Regions from separate parts of the Brevibacillus sp. NRS-1366 genome, predicted to be linked through region 2. Evidence: riboswitches for the same ligand, from Rfam matches in the RefSeq annotation. Region 2 holds a riboswitch; the other holds the start of a gene.
What was found. Region 2 has a riboswitch for glycine ahead of ACIFQN_RS01325 (amino acid permease). Riboswitches for the same ligand answer to the same signal wherever they lie in the genome.
Positions count from the first base shown of each region.

Region 1 (7,592 bases), on a different contig from region 2:
TTATGGACATACTGCATTGCTTCGCCCCTACCAAGCGGGCCCACGACTTTGCCATCCTCCCGAACCAGAAAGCCGCAATCCCCGCCGCGTTCTCTTGCTCTCTCCAAGGCTCGCTTGGCATTATTTTGAGCTGCCAGCGTTGTTGGACCGACCCCAAACCCTACACTGATTTGAATGGAGAGCCGATCCTTCAAGTCCTGCAGAATCGGCACCTTCACCCATGTCCGCACCGTCTCCTCGACAGCGCCGCGGTTTGCGTACATTAACATTTCCGAAGCAGAGAGCGCCACGACGGAAGCATTATTATTGCGGGAAAAGTCAAGTACTTCACGGTGAAAGTCAAGTCGCAATTTTTCCATTTCATAGTTAGTATCAAACTCGGTGCGCGTCGGTATCTTGTGATAATCATCAATGGAGAAAATCCCTACCGCTACCTGTGACTCCAGGTTCTTACTGTTCTCACCAAGCAGCGAAGCTCGCAGGATTCCTTGTCTGATATTGAACTTGGTAGGCAGCACATAGGTACATGGAATCTGTTCCTCCTGCAAAACCCGATAGACAGACAATCTGCAGGTAACCACATGGTCAATTTTTTGCTCTCTCCATAGCTCTTGGAAGTACGAAATGATCGCCTCTGCGGGCTCGTCCGGTTGAAACTCTTTTACATAAACCTGATTAAGTGGTGTGTCTAATTCGGCAAAGATCTCATCCACTGTCTCCTGTCGAAAAGTATCCAAGCCGAGCCTGCTGTAGCCTTGTGAGGCCCCCTCTTCCCATTTGAGCAGCCCCTTCATCACCTCAGCATGGGAGTAATCAATGTAAACCATTGGCTTATGCTCGGGAATCAACCCCTTGTTTTTCCAGTAGCTTATCGCTCCACCAAATACAAGGACGTCCAAATATGGCAGGTTCTCTTTAATCAAATCAGAAATTTGGTCCTCCGGTTTATACAGCAGGACTTTAAACCGAATGGAGTCAAACTCTTGCAAAACATTTTCAAATAATGGTTTTGCTACCAGGGGGACGATTACGCCAATTGTGACATGTGTTTCCATGAACTCCTCCTTCGTTAAAGGAAATTTCCTTATATGCACCATAAATTGATGATAATGAGATGTTACGATTATTCAGTCTATTTTGTCAATATGGAATTTTGTCATATCATCAAGTTAGAAGCTAAATGACTCATAGAAAAACCCTTGCCGACGTCAAACAGACGTCCGGGACAAGGGCTTCAGGTTTTTCGGTTTATTATTTGAGCTTCAGCTTTCATTCAGATGCAGTCGTTCCTCTTGATTTTTCAGGTGTCTTTTCCGGGACGCTCTTCCGAATGCATAATAATATATCAATCCCATCAGTGCCCACGCTATACCTACGATAATGATTTCCAAACCAGAAAAGAGAATCGCCAGCGAATACAGCACAATCCCGAGAATGGGCATTACAGGATATAGCGGTACACGAAAGGGTCTGTTCATTTCCGGATGCTTCCGACGAAGGTAAAGCAACAGGATGCATGCCATGATGTAGCTGACAGCATAGCCGAATACGCCGAGAAATCCTGCCCATTCCCACGCCCGCTCCGTAATGCTCGGAAGAATGGATACGGCAATCATGGAGAACCCGGTAAAATAAAGTGCGCCTTTTGGAATGTTGTGCTTTTCATCCACCTTGGCAAATACTTGACTGAACCACCCTTCCCGAGCCATCGCATACATAATCCGCGTCTGTCCCATTACACCACCGTTAACTGTACTCATCGAGCCGGCAAAGCTTTGAATCGACAACCAAGCCAAACCAATACCACCAAAAATCAAGCCTCCCGCTTTAATTAAAGGCGCGTTCGTAGACAATTCAGCAGCGGGCAACAGTCCAAAGAGAACAGTAGCAAATCCCCCAAACAGAATAGTCAAAAATGAAGCAGCGCCAATAAGTGCTTTCGGGATATCTTTTTCCGGGTTTTTGGATTCCTCAGCCAACGTTGCTACAACCTCAAAACCACAAAAGGCAATGATGACAAATGGCAATGTCTTCATTAACGGCATGAACGTACCGTTTGGCGCAAAATTCATGTAGAATTCCGGATTGATCTGCCCAATCCCCAACAGAATAAAAGTAGCGGAAGATAAAATGAGGATAATGCCAAATCCTGCTTCGATAATCGTAGACAGCTTTACACCTACATAGTTGAACACCAAAAACAAAATCGCGGTCGCTAAAGCACCAGCCCATTCCGGGATCGTCGGCACTAATTCATGAAGGTAGATACCAACCGAAACAAGCTCGACATTCAACCCAAATAGAAGTGCAAACCAATATATCCAGCCCACCATGAATGAAATGGGATGATCGTTCCCGAACGATTGTTTGGTATACTCCCAGATCCCCCCACATTTTGGGAACATTGTCGCTAGCTCGGCGAAGACAAATGCAGAGGCAAAGGTCGCCAGCCCGCCAAATACCCAATAAGAAACCAGTGCGAGGGGACCTGCCGCTGTAGCTGCCCCTCCCACTCCAATCATAAATCCTGATGCCACAACAGTTGCATAGCCCGTCAGCATCAATAGCCATCTGCCTAAAACACGATTTAGCATTTCATTTTTCCTCCTCTCTCTGTTTGAACACGACCATTTTTGTTGCAGGTTGTAACCGTATTACGCCAAAAACCACTGGGGCAGTTCCATGCGAGCACGAATCACCAGGAACTTCCAGACCGCAGATGACATTCGCGAAGTCAGTCCTGGGGTATCGATGTGAAACCAGAGGTCAGTGTAAAAGAAAGTTCCACATGACCTCTGGTTACATTACGTTAGATTAAAAAATAGCTTCTCTTAAATTCTTACCTTGGTTGGATGGTAATAAGGCTTACTGCCAAAACTCGTCATCAATAGTTCATACGTATCCACTCTGCGGTCTCTGAGCATCGGCCAAATTTGGCGTACTTTTCTGTTTTGTTCCAAGTCAATCTCGGCAATGAGTACCTCATCGGTTTCTGCATTGGCCATTTCTTGGATGTGTCCCCATGGATCAATAACCAGACTGGATCCCATATAGTGCATATCATCTTCTATGCCGACCCGATTGCAAAATGCTACCCAAACGCCATTATGTATGGCGTTGGCTTTTTGCATGGTGCAAAGAGCTTCAAAAATGGTTCCACCTATGTGATCTGTTGGCGGCAAACCATCAATATACATTTCCACTGTAGGTACCAGAATCAAATCAGCGCCACGCAATGCTAAAGAACGCGTAACTTCGGGGAACCAGGCATCATAACAAATGGCAATTCCTATATTTCCCGCTGCTGTTTCATAGACTGGGTAGATTGTATTTCCAGGACCATAATAAAACTTTTCATTAAAACCTTTGTTTTCAAAGGTATGAACCATCCTTGTGGTTCCGAGCAATGTGCCGTCTGCATCAATGCAAACTGCGCTGTCATAGTACTCGCCAAGAAAGCCTTCTTCCATATAACTCGCCACAATGACAATATTCTTTTCTTTTGCTTTTTGGCACAGAAACTCTGATATAGGTCCTGGAATGGATTCGGATGATTGAAATTTTGAAACGTCATGCGGATGTTTAGGGAAAAACAGCTCAAATCCGATTTCCGGGAATAGGATTAATTTTGCACCTTTTTCGGCTGCTTCATCAATTTGAGCAGCGGCTTTTTTTAAATTATCGCTCATAGAAGGTAGTGCGCTAAGTTGACCCAATGCAATTTTCTTTTTCATTTCCATTTTGATTCTCCCCTTTTTTATAATGGTTAAAAGAATATAAGAAAATGAACGAATGAAAAAACAAATTTTGTGCTATTAAGTCCTCCTTTCCTTTATAATGAATTCGCTTTCGTGTTCATCACCTCCCTAAATACAGCTATCCGATCTAGGTTAGCGCCAGATAAAATTTGTACAAGCCCAACACCACTAACCATTTGCTTATCTCGGCGGTGATCTCGCCGCATCTTTCATTGATAGAGCGCTTCCAAATAATTTTTGTCTCAGCTCTTTCATGCTCCTCCACATATCGCAATCCCCCATTTTTTCGCTCATCGTCAACACCCTCTTTGAATGCATAAATTACCTTTACTCCCTAAAGAAGAGCGATGCTTGTCCAATTTTTTCATCTTCTTCTACAACCGCATGGACGTCGGGAAGTGACACCTCCGTATGTTTTTTGGATGCGCAAAAAAGGACAGAGAGCCGGCTAATCGCCGTATTCTCTGTCCTGGGTACCTGAGAGTTTAAACGCTCTATTCGACCGTCCTTACCCCTTTGGTGGCTGTTCGCTCTCTCCAGAGTCGCGTCGGATGGCGGTTCTTTTACCTGAGAGATTTGTCTTCGGCTGGCTGGCCGTCGACTTGCTCCTTCGGTGCCCGGTGGTCCTTGTCTTTCGCTCGGGTCTCTCCCTGCCATCGTCATTCGCTTATCAATTTGCGTAATTCATGTATTACACACCTTGTGTATGCGCGAAACAAATAAGTTCGAAAATTCTGAACCAAAAATCAATACTATATCTTCCCCGCGGCCTTGCTTTCATTGACTACGGCAGCTGAATCTGCAGATGGTCGTTACGGGAGAGATCTCTTTACTTATACCCAAATCTTTAAATATTTCTGAATAATTACGATTCCTTCTGTCCTGCAAATTTATTAATTTCTATCACTATGATAAAAGTAACCTGATGAAAAAACACCATCCAATCAACGAGTTATTTTAACCATCCAATTGAAATGGACGACTTGTAGTCGAACAGCACCGCGTGCTTGCTAAAGAAACGACAACCGATGAATTAGCCGGTTGCCGTTTCTTGGTCTTGATTACGCAAAGCTTAGTACCTACGGAATATTACTATGCTTTATAAGCATATGACCCGAAATCTAAAAACTACAAGCGATATCGCTGATAGATTACTTTACTCGTTTGGAAAGTGGATGATCTTCTTTAAGTTCTAGCAAATCCCATAGGTTTCCATATAGATCCTTAAATACCGCAACCATCCCGTACGATTGATCTTGTGGCTCTCTCACAAATTCTATTCCTCTTGCGATCATTTCATTATAATCTCTCCAAAAATCATCAGTGTTCAAAAATAGAAAAACTCTACCGCCAGACTGGTTACCGATAAATGGCTCTTGTTCAGGTTTGGATGCTCTAGAGAGTAATATTGTGGTGCCGACTGAACCAGGGGGAGAGACAACTACCCACCGTTTATCTTGTTCGGGCTGGTATGTATCTTCAACTAAGGTAAAATTTAGTTTCTTTGTATAAAACTCTATCGCCTCATCATAATCTTTTACAACTAGAGCGATATGGACTATTGATTGAATCATTTTCGCAACTCCTCCAGATTTAGGGCTTTCGAATACGCTCAATCCATATAGTAACATATTATTCCATGACCTTTATGCTTGTCATAATGACTCCAATTGTATAGTTATCTAATGAGCACCCTTTTCACTCAGTAAGTCTCTACCTCTCCCTCCGATTACTGTAAGGATGATGTTTCTAAGGATGCCATTTCAGTTCGTTCAGGTTGACAACTTGTCCCAACGAGTTGGTGAATCCAAGACTTATGCTACGATCCTCTTTTGAACTAGGTTACTCATCTTCCAGACTGGATAGATTGGTCTGCTTTCGATTTACCAAATAAATAGCGAGCATGATCAAAAACAGTCCAGCTACTAAATAAGTACTAAATGACTCATGCAAAAATGCTACTCCGACAGCTACCGATATCAGCGGCACAATAAATGTGTATACTGCTGCACGACTAGCCTCCCCTAAGCTAATAAGTTTAAAATAAGCAATGGAACCCGCGGGCACTCCAATAATAGCTCCATACAGAAGACAAGATACATATGTGCTATTCCAAACGATAGCAGTCCAATCCTCAATAACCAAACCGAGGCAAATCAATATGGTTCCTCCAATGATGCATTGCATCGCAACGCTCCATAACAAGTCCACTTTCCTCTCTACTTTTTTTAGATAGACGGTGCCAATTGCCCAACTAATTGCCGTAGAAAGTGCGAAAGAAATCCCAATGACAGAAATTTGACCGGACATTCCTTCTACACTGACTATGGCGACCCCTAAAAACCCGAGGATAAGACCAACTATTTTTATGACTGATATCGATTCCCTGAGCCAAAGCCAGGCAAAAATCCCCACGAGTATGGGTTGGAGATAGACAATAACCGAAAATAAACCGCTTGGCAAGTAAGTTAACCCCATCGTCTGTAGTCCGAAAAACAGGATGATATTAAAAAATGAAGAAATGAGATAGACAGGCCAGTTTTCTTTGAAACGAATCCGCCTACACCTTGGAAGTAGCAAAATCAGCATTCCCAATCCCCCAAGAATAGTGCGCAACCCAGCAAAAAGAATCGGTGGCGTATAACTAAGCGCAATCTTGTATATGGGCCAGGACAGCCCCCAAACCAAAACAAGAAAACTGATCAATGAAAACATTTTGATCCGCGAAAGTTCCCCCCTTGTATTCATCTCCTTGCACTTCGTAATTCTGCTGACCTTTTCTCCCCACTCATGCGACTTCTCAAATGATCTGGATCGATCTCAATAAAAGAAAAGAAAAGCGAAAGCTCTGTATGATCACAGGCCTTCGCCAAGAGCGTCACTATTTTATCCGATAAAGTAAACAGAGTAGATTACTGTTTCACGAAAGATCTTCAGCGGTTTCATTTACTAGTACTCGCGATGTTATAATCGGCGTGCATATCCGTTTTTCCCGAGACAGACTCTTTTACAAACAATACCAAGATGAGGATTGCCAAGACGTAAAAACCTGATGTTACCATTAATGCTGTCCCCAGCCCCCTAGACATAGCCGCCTGACCGATGATAAACGGAGCAAACGCACTGACTCCTCGAGCAACATTATACACTGTCCCCAATGCTGTTCCGCGGATAGAAGTAGGGAAAAGGGAAGAAAAGAACGGACCGAATCCCGCATAAAATCCATTCACAAAAAATGATACAAAGGCACCAAAAAACAGTAAAATGGTTGCCTCCTTGATTAAGAGGTAGACTGGCACCGATAGCGCCGAAATGGAAAGGAAAAGTATGAACGAGGTTTTTCGACCGATCTTGTTAGCGATAAAGCCAAATCCGATATACCCAAAAAATGCACCTAATTGAGAGACAATAATCCAATTCGATGTTTTCACGATATCCATGCCCTGCCCACCCTCACTGACTGGCGAAGACAAGTAGGCAGGAAGCCATGTTGCTAGTCCAAAAAAACCAAGTAGAGAAAATGAACCAAAGAGTACGCAGATTAAGGCAGATTTGCCGTGGCTTGTAATGATCGTGCCCATCGTTTCCCTAAAAGATAATCGCTTTTCTTGCTCTTTCCAGACATCTGGCTCTGGTGTGTGTTTTCGAATCCAAAGACCGATCAAAGCTGGGAACACACCGACAAAGAAAACTCCACGCCACCCAAATTCAGGGACGACGAAAGACGTGATCAAGGCTGCTACAGCATAGCCGACAGCAAATGCGCTTTGTACAAAAGCCATCGCTATATTCCGCTTTTGGGGTGGCCACGTCTCCATAATCAATGTCGCACCT
Region 1 is NZ_JBITPN010000025.1:113,424-121,015, forward strand. Features, by position in the region: gene ACIFQN_RS22655 (hypothetical protein) at 1-1,055, opposite strand, end outside; gene ACIFQN_RS22660 (APC family permease) at 1,263-2,594, opposite strand; gene ACIFQN_RS22665 (nitrilase-related carbon-nitrogen hydrolase) at 2,832-3,740, opposite strand; glycine riboswitch at 4,221-4,300, opposite strand; glycine riboswitch at 4,304-4,421, opposite strand; gene ACIFQN_RS22670 (VOC family protein) at 4,910-5,332, opposite strand; gene ACIFQN_RS22675 (DMT family transporter) at 5,601-6,506, opposite strand; gene ACIFQN_RS22680 (MFS transporter) at 6,701-7,592, opposite strand, start outside.
Region 1: linked by a shared signal. The riboswitch ahead of ACIFQN_RS22665 (nitrilase-related carbon-nitrogen hydrolase) and the one ahead of ACIFQN_RS01325 (amino acid permease) in region 2 are both predicted to bind glycine.

Region 2 (7,592 bases):
AAAGCTGAGAATGCATACATCATTGGGACAGCCAGAGCCATCAGAAGACCTGCAGGCATCCCTGTCAGATTCAGATTTACGATCTGCGCTTCGGCACTTTCTACGCTCCCTACCGCGACACTGAACAAAAAGCGAATGATTCCATCCACAATCCCGATCGAAAGCGCTGCTAGCACGCACAGCTTTATGTAGGAAGAAATTTTGATGTATTTGATGGTGAGGTGCGTTTTCATTGGTAATGACTCCGTGGCTTACTGCATCGGATTCGTAAAGTTATTCACCAGAATCTGAGCCTGGTCCCCTTGCTTGATCGTTCCCGGACATTCGACAGCACAGACAATCCCTCTTCGCTTAAATGCGGCTTTCACGAACCGTGCGGCCAATTTCGGATGCACCTGTTCATCATGATTTTTTTGGATTTCTTCTCCCGGATGAACGCACGGGAGATTCTCTCCCATACAGATAAGCCCCGCTCCACCAGGCAATAAAATGCGAGAGCCCATCGTCAGGCTTGTCAAATCTGGAAAACCGCTTATCAACAGGTTCGCCCCTAGCCATTCGGGCAAGATAAACGGAACCCGTAAGTTTTCAGCGATAATGGCACAATCCTCTTGTGACACAACCGTGATTTGGCGGCGATTCAAGATTTCTGTTCCGCGCGGATACATCGTTTGACGGGAGTCCGCCCCGAAGGTCACGCCAAAATGCCGGTCGCCCGGAATGCCTCCGAATTCCAGCTTCGTCTCTGGGATACGGCGTGTGACGAATGTATCGGGATTGTCTGCAATGAGTATGGCTTCAATGGATGCAGCGTGTGCTTTCATGGGATCCTCCCTCTTTTTGTGATTGATGCTTATGTTCCAAATACCTGCCGCAATTGTTCAGAAATCTCTTCCAGAGCCTTCTTGCTCTCTTCTACTTCACCTGAATAATTGAGAAAACTGTGGACCATACCCTGATATCGTATGCCGGTCACAGGTACACCAAATGAACGCAGTCTGTCGGCATACTCCTCCCCTTCATCTCGGAGCGGATCGTACTCAGCTGTTATGACCAGGGCAGGCGGCAAGTTGCTTAAATCCGGAGCAAACAGGGGCGAGGCAAGAGGGTGTTTCTCCTGGTCTCTTTCTAAATAATGCTCCTTGAACCACTTCATTTCATCTATCGTCAAATTGTTGGAATGTCCATGCTCTTCGTAGGAAGGGGTAGCAAAGTCAAATCGGACAACCGGATAGATGAGCAGTTGAAACACGAGAGACGGACCACCTGTATCCCGTGCAAGCTGAGAGACGACCGTTGCCAGATTTCCACCCGCGCTTTCTCCCCCTACAGCCAATCTCGCATGATCTCCGTTCAACCTCGCTGCATTTTCTGCTACCCAGTTGACGGTGAAAGAAGCATCCTCAACGGCCGCGGGAAATTTATGCTCTGGGGCTAACCGGTAGGCGACAGAGACGACCAGGCATTTTGCCTTGTCTGAAAAGAATCGGCACATCCGATCGACCATTTCCAAATCGCCCAGTACAAACCCACCGCCGTGAAAGAAGACGAGGATCGGAAATGGTCCGGTCCCCGCCGGTGTATAGATTCGAAGAGGAATCCCTCCATCCGGACTGACTATTTCGACATCTTCCACCGAAGCAACGGATGAAACGATTTCGTTTATACTCGCTCTGGAAGCTGCTAATGCCCTGCGTGCTTCCTCTGGAGACAGCTTATACAATGGCTCACCGCCAGCTCTCTCCAGCCTTTGCAACAAGTCCTTCACTTGCGGATCAATCGGCACCCTAGTCTCTCCTCTCATTGTAACATGAAATGCTTCCTTTTATTAGGAGGAAAAAGAGTAGCACTTGTACTCGTATTGATTAGGAGGACCAATCGCGATCCATAGCTGTCCTTTGGTTGGTTCGGCAATGACCGAGGCAAAAGTAATGGAATCCGTTCCATCGTCACCGGGCATTCTGCACAGTGGATACGGCTCGCTTCCACGATCACGCAAAATGTTCTGCATCGCCTGCGCATCCAACTGGCCATGGTGGCCCTCCAGCAGGCTGCGCATACGAGCATAGCGTGTCTGCGAATTGTCCAGATGAGCTCCTGTCAGTCTCTCCTCTGCCATAAGCTCCTGACCGATGTAGTGGTTGGAATGCGCCAACAGCCCATGAGACGGCTCGATGAGCATATCGCGAGTCGGTGTTGTTTCCAAATCAGCTGCGTTCCCTTTTTTATCCAGCATGATCAAATTGCGAGAAGATGCGCGGTGAACACTGCGTACCAGGGCAATCGCTTCCGGGACTGTCTCTTTGGTCAATGCCAATCTAGAGAGAAGATAACGCGGAAACCCGACTCTCCACCCGTCGCACGTGAGAAAATTAGCAAAAACACCAAGTCCGTGCTTATTGATGCCGATGTACGAAATCTGGCCTGCCGGAGTGAGCATCAGACATGTGTGACCATTGTCGGGTACAAATTCAGCGACAATCCCGATTTCAGAGTAAAAATTCGGCAGATCAGCATTTTGTCCAATCAGGGGTGTACCATCTGCTGTCGCTTCCGTCTGAATCGCGAAGGTCGTGCATTCGTCATTGGAATCAAATTCGTTGTAAAGCTCTGCCCGGAGTTGAAGCAAGTAAGCCTCTCCAAGGGTGAGGCCAGTGCTCTCCGAGAGTCCTTGGATTTCTTCATCAAAGTAGGGGGCGTATTTCATTACGTATTCCCTGTAATGCAGGGCTGCCTCTTCCAATGCCCCTATGGACGGGATCTTCACCTTGGATTCCAGACGTGCCAATGCATAATCACGATGCTTTCGTATCAAGTCCGCGCAAGCCTCGCCATACTGTCTGCCGATTTCACGATGGGTGCCTTCAAACCGATAAAACGGAAAGGTTTTTTGATTCATGCTTATACTCCTCCTTGGGCTTTCATCGACCATTATCTTTTGATTTTGCTAGAACGTGGGTAAAGAAATCTTTTACTTCTGCTAGAACCTTGCCCCCATCGTGAGCAACGCCAGGAACTACATCATAGCGAACACGAATGCCTTCCCGTTCAAAATTGTCTCTCAGGGCGCCGAGTCGCGCAAGCCGTGTCTGACCATACGCATCCGTCCCTTCCATCCAATGGGCGGAGGCTTTATTGTTGATCTCCCATGTTTCGTTGTCTTCGCTGCCAATGACCATCTGCACAAAAACGCGCCGCATCTCCTCAAGAGACAGCTTTTTGCCAAACACTTCCTCCAAATCTTTCGTCCCCACATAAAACGGTTTGGATGAATCCAGATAAGTAATGATGCCAGGCGCGCCAATCGAAACTCCCAAAAGACGCTCGGGGTGCAAATAGTAGAAGCGATGGGCAAAATGGCCGCCCCCGGAAAAACCGAAAAGCAGGAATCGCTCTTTTTTGATGCGCACCTTTTCGGAAAGCTGATCGATCATCGAAAGTAAAATGTGATCAAAGCGTATGTCATGGAGATTAGCCGCGCGCTCGCTCAGGCAGGCTGCACGATGAATTACGCCTTCATGACGTTGTCACTGCTCGCCCTGGTCGTCATCCCTACGCTACATATTTCCGATACGGGATTGATTCGGATCTCCGATGAGGGCTTTGAACAGGTCTCGCTTTTTGTAGAATAAGGATGGATTGTTATAGGGAACGTTTAGGCAGCAAAGACTTTTGTCTATGCTGCTTTTTCTTTTCGTTTAGCTGTAAGTTTAAATAGATAATGAATCATTTTTCGAATAGTTATTTAATTCACAATTTTTAATTGACAAGCTCCTTGCGAGAAATTAATATGTAAGAGACGCATATGAACTCCATAACTGCATAAGCGGATGAATATTGCGGGAGAGACTAAACACATCGTTTAGCACCGAAGGAGCAAACCCTGATCATTAGGGCAAATCTCTCAGGTAAAAGGACCGCAATAGGACGCATCTCTGGAGAGAGCCACTGGCCACCAAAGGAGTTATACTCTCAGGTAAAAGGACAGAGAAAAATAGGAGCATCCCTATTTTTCAATGCCTTTTTTTATTGGCGAAAAATAGGAACCATAAAATCAGAAAGGAGGGAATTCAGCGTAGATTGAACAAAATGTTTATTATTTTCAAAAATGTAAGCGTTTTTACCAATAAAAAACGGACGGTAAAATAACTTTTATTGGAAATTTAATTTGCAATTATTTGATTTATATTTATTATTAACATATATCAAATCAATGAAATTGCAAAGTGTTTAGAAAAGTTGAAAGTGGGGGATCATATGCAAGACCAAAAACTAGATAGAGGTCTAAAAAACAGGCACGTCCAATTAATCGCGATTGGCGGAGCCATCGGAACGGGGTTATTCCTCGGTGCGGGAAAATCGATCCATTTAGCAGGACCCTCTATTCTATTTGCATACTTGATTACAGGCGTCATTTGCTTCTTAATCATGCGCTCACTTGGAGAACTACTCTTAAGCAATCTAAACTATCATACTTTTGTAGACTTTGTCAGAGATTATTTAGGCAATATGGCGGCATTTATTACCGGATGGACTTACTGGTTTTGCTGGATTTCCATCGCCATGGCCGACCTGACGGCAGTTGGTCTCTACACGCAGTATTGGCTCCCTGGAGTACCGCAGTGGATGCCTGGATTAATTGCGCTTGTCATTTTGCTCATTATGAATCTAGCAACCGTAAAGCTTTTTGGCGAAATGGAATTCTGGTTCGCTTTAGTTAAAGTCATCGCCATTCTAGCATTGATCGTGATCGGTGTTTTCATGATTATAAAAGGCTTTTCCACGAATTCAGGCGCATCGAGCTTCTCGAATCTCTGGAACCACGGCGGCATGTTCCCGAATGGAATAAATGGATTCCTACTTTCATTCCAGATGGTCGTGTTTGCTTTTGTTGGTATCGAACTTGTAGGACTTACAGCAGGTGAAACTGAAAACCCAGAAAAAGTTATTCCGAAAGCAATCAACAACATCCCGATTCGAATCTTAATTTTCTACATTGGCGCACTGATCGTCATTATGGGCATTTATCCGTGGAACGCCATCAATCCAATGGAAAGCCCTTTCGTTCAAGTCTTCGTCGCAGTTGGTATCGCTGCAGCGGCTGGTATCGTCAATTTTGTCGTCCTGACCTCGGCAGCTTCGGCCTGTAACAGCGCCATCTTCAGTACAAGCCGGATGGTATACTCACTTGCCAAAGACAAGAATGCACCTGAGTCCTTTACAAAGCTTACCTCAGGGAAAGTACCATCCAACGCCTTGTTCTTTTCAACGGTCGTCATTCTCATTGCTGTTATTTTGAACTATGTCATGCCCGAAGGAGTATTTACACTGATCACAAGCGTCTCAACAGTCTGCTTCCTCTTTATTTGGGGAATTACGGTGATCAGCCATTTGAAATATCGCAAAACAAGACCAGATCTGGCGAAAGCGAGCAAGTTTAAATTACCGCTCTATCCCTTCTCCAATTACTTGATCCTTCTCTTCCTGGTGTTCATTCTGGTCGTGCTTGCTCTTGCAGATGATACTCGTGTTGCCTTGTTTATCACTCCGGTTTGGTTCCTTCTCTTGGTTGTGATTTACAAGCTGCGAAAGCCGGCCCCGGCCTCAAATCAAGTGGAGCAACGAAATTTAGCAGAAAATTAAAAGGCAACGTACAAGCCATCCTGTTTTCACTGATAGAAGTGAGAGCGGGGTGGTTTTTTATTTCCTCGTTCCAGCCCCAGTTGCATCTGTACCGATACAGATGCCCTTTTTCTTGATTGAAGCCTCCCCCCACTCGCTTTACTATGATGGCAAGGCGCCAGATAAAAGCATTCCATATATGTCCCGGACATCTGTTATAAAAATATTTCAAGTGAGGACTTTTGATCATGAATCAGATAAATGTTTTGCTTTTGCTCGGGATCGGGATCATTTGGGGGTCGCAATTTTTCTTTGTCGACCTCGTGATCACCTCGATTACACCGATTACGTTAGCTGCTTACAAAGCTTTACTTGGCACCCTCACACTTGCCCTTTTGCATTTGTTTGGCGGAAACAAAGAAAAGGTCCCCACAACCCTGAAAGGATGGAAATTGTTTATCTGGATTGGGATCCTCGAGGCAGTTGTCCCTTTCATCCTGATTGGGTGGGGACAGCAGTATATCAATAGCAGCACTGCTTCTATTTTGCTCGGCACCGGGCCGATTTTCACACTGATTTTTATGAAACTAGCGGCACCGCATGAAAAGCTGCCATTCAAAAAATGGTTGGGCATTATCATCGGATTTGGAGGCTTGTGCCTGCTGTTTGCCCCTACCCTGTCTTCCCTTTCTTTTGTGGGAAACATCATGGGTTATGTGGCTCTCATCGGGGCATCTATGAGCTTTGCGATTTCGCTGATTCTCATCAAGCAGCTTCCACCCGTTTCTTCCATTCTAGCGATGCGTAATGTTTTATTCGTTGCGACTATCTTATTGCTGCCGCTCGCTTTTCTATTTGAAGACCCCTTTCAAATACGCCCCAGCTGGATGCAGGTCGTATACGTGGTCATCTTGGGCGTGTTTCAAGCAGGTATCGTTTACATGCTCTACAATACGCTGATTAGACGGACAAACGCCGCTTTTGCATCGCTCACGAATTATTTGGTCCCCCTGTTCGGGATTTTATTAGGAACACTCGTACTAGATGATCAGGTAACCTGGAATGCCATCGCTGCGCTTATCATTATTTTCCTGTCACTTGCTATCAGTGAAAAAAGCTGAGCACTACCATTCTCGCGCAGAAGCGAGATTGATCTCAAATGTCTCCAAAAAAATATGCAGCAAATAGTCCGCCTCTTCTTTGCCGCCGCAATACTCTGGGGATATGGCAACCGTAATAGCATCCCACTGGCAAAGGCCCCGCAGGGCTAGCAAGGAAGCACGAATTTCCTCAAGCGGCTGCAGAGTGGGCGTCGTATCCCGAGACATGTTGAAATAATCGAGGTCGATATCTAAAATTTTGGTCTGCTGGGGGCTCCATTTGTTCGGATCCACTTCTCTTAGAAAAGAGTCCATATCCATAAACCGCTGATGCGTGTACGTACATCCTGCAGGCAGTTTGTCGATGATATTTTGACAATTCTGGTTGCGTTTATGTACCGCATCATAGCGGAGCATTGAAAGCGACAAGACCTCGTCATCCTGATGAGAGACAAACAAGGTCTTTCCGATCGTATTTCTTGCCACACCTGCCCAAATAAAATTGTCGATCTGCATGCAATCCGGCGGGCACACTTGGCCGCTCGCATAATCGTGCCCCTGGGCTACCGCCATGATTTGCTCCACACTCTTTGCCTCTAGCAAGCCCGGTACAAACACTCCATCCGGTGTATCGTCCAAATGAGCGTCCACATGCACCAGCAATGACTGCGGCTGCAGGTTTCCTTTCAGCCTCTCCATCTCCCATGCCGCAAACGCCCAATTGTGCTGCCGCATGATATACATTCGCTGCTCTGGAAAAAAGACTTTCCAATCAAAATGCTCAAACCACTCCAAGCTGCCACCCTCCGATGCCTTCTCTTTTCTATCTTTCCCATTGTAGTTCAAGCAGACTGGCTTCAACCACTCCCA
Region 2 is NZ_JBITPN010000002.1:125,549-133,140, reverse strand. Features, by position in the region: gene ACIFQN_RS01355 (hypothetical protein) at 1-233, opposite strand, end outside; gene ACIFQN_RS01350 (MOSC domain-containing protein) at 252-824, opposite strand; gene ACIFQN_RS01345 (alpha/beta hydrolase) at 854-1,786, opposite strand; gene ACIFQN_RS01340 (C45 family autoproteolytic acyltransferase/hydolase) at 1,829-2,899, opposite strand; gene ACIFQN_RS01335 (hypothetical protein) at 2,922-3,410, opposite strand; partial or broken gene ACIFQN_RS01330 (adenine deaminase C-terminal domain-containing protein) at 3,465-3,632, shown strand; glycine riboswitch at 3,831-3,930, shown strand; glycine riboswitch at 3,933-3,991, shown strand; gene ACIFQN_RS01325 (amino acid permease) at 4,258-5,643, shown strand; gene ACIFQN_RS01320 (DMT family transporter) at 5,871-6,743, shown strand; gene ACIFQN_RS01315 (hypothetical protein) at 6,747-7,592, opposite strand, start outside.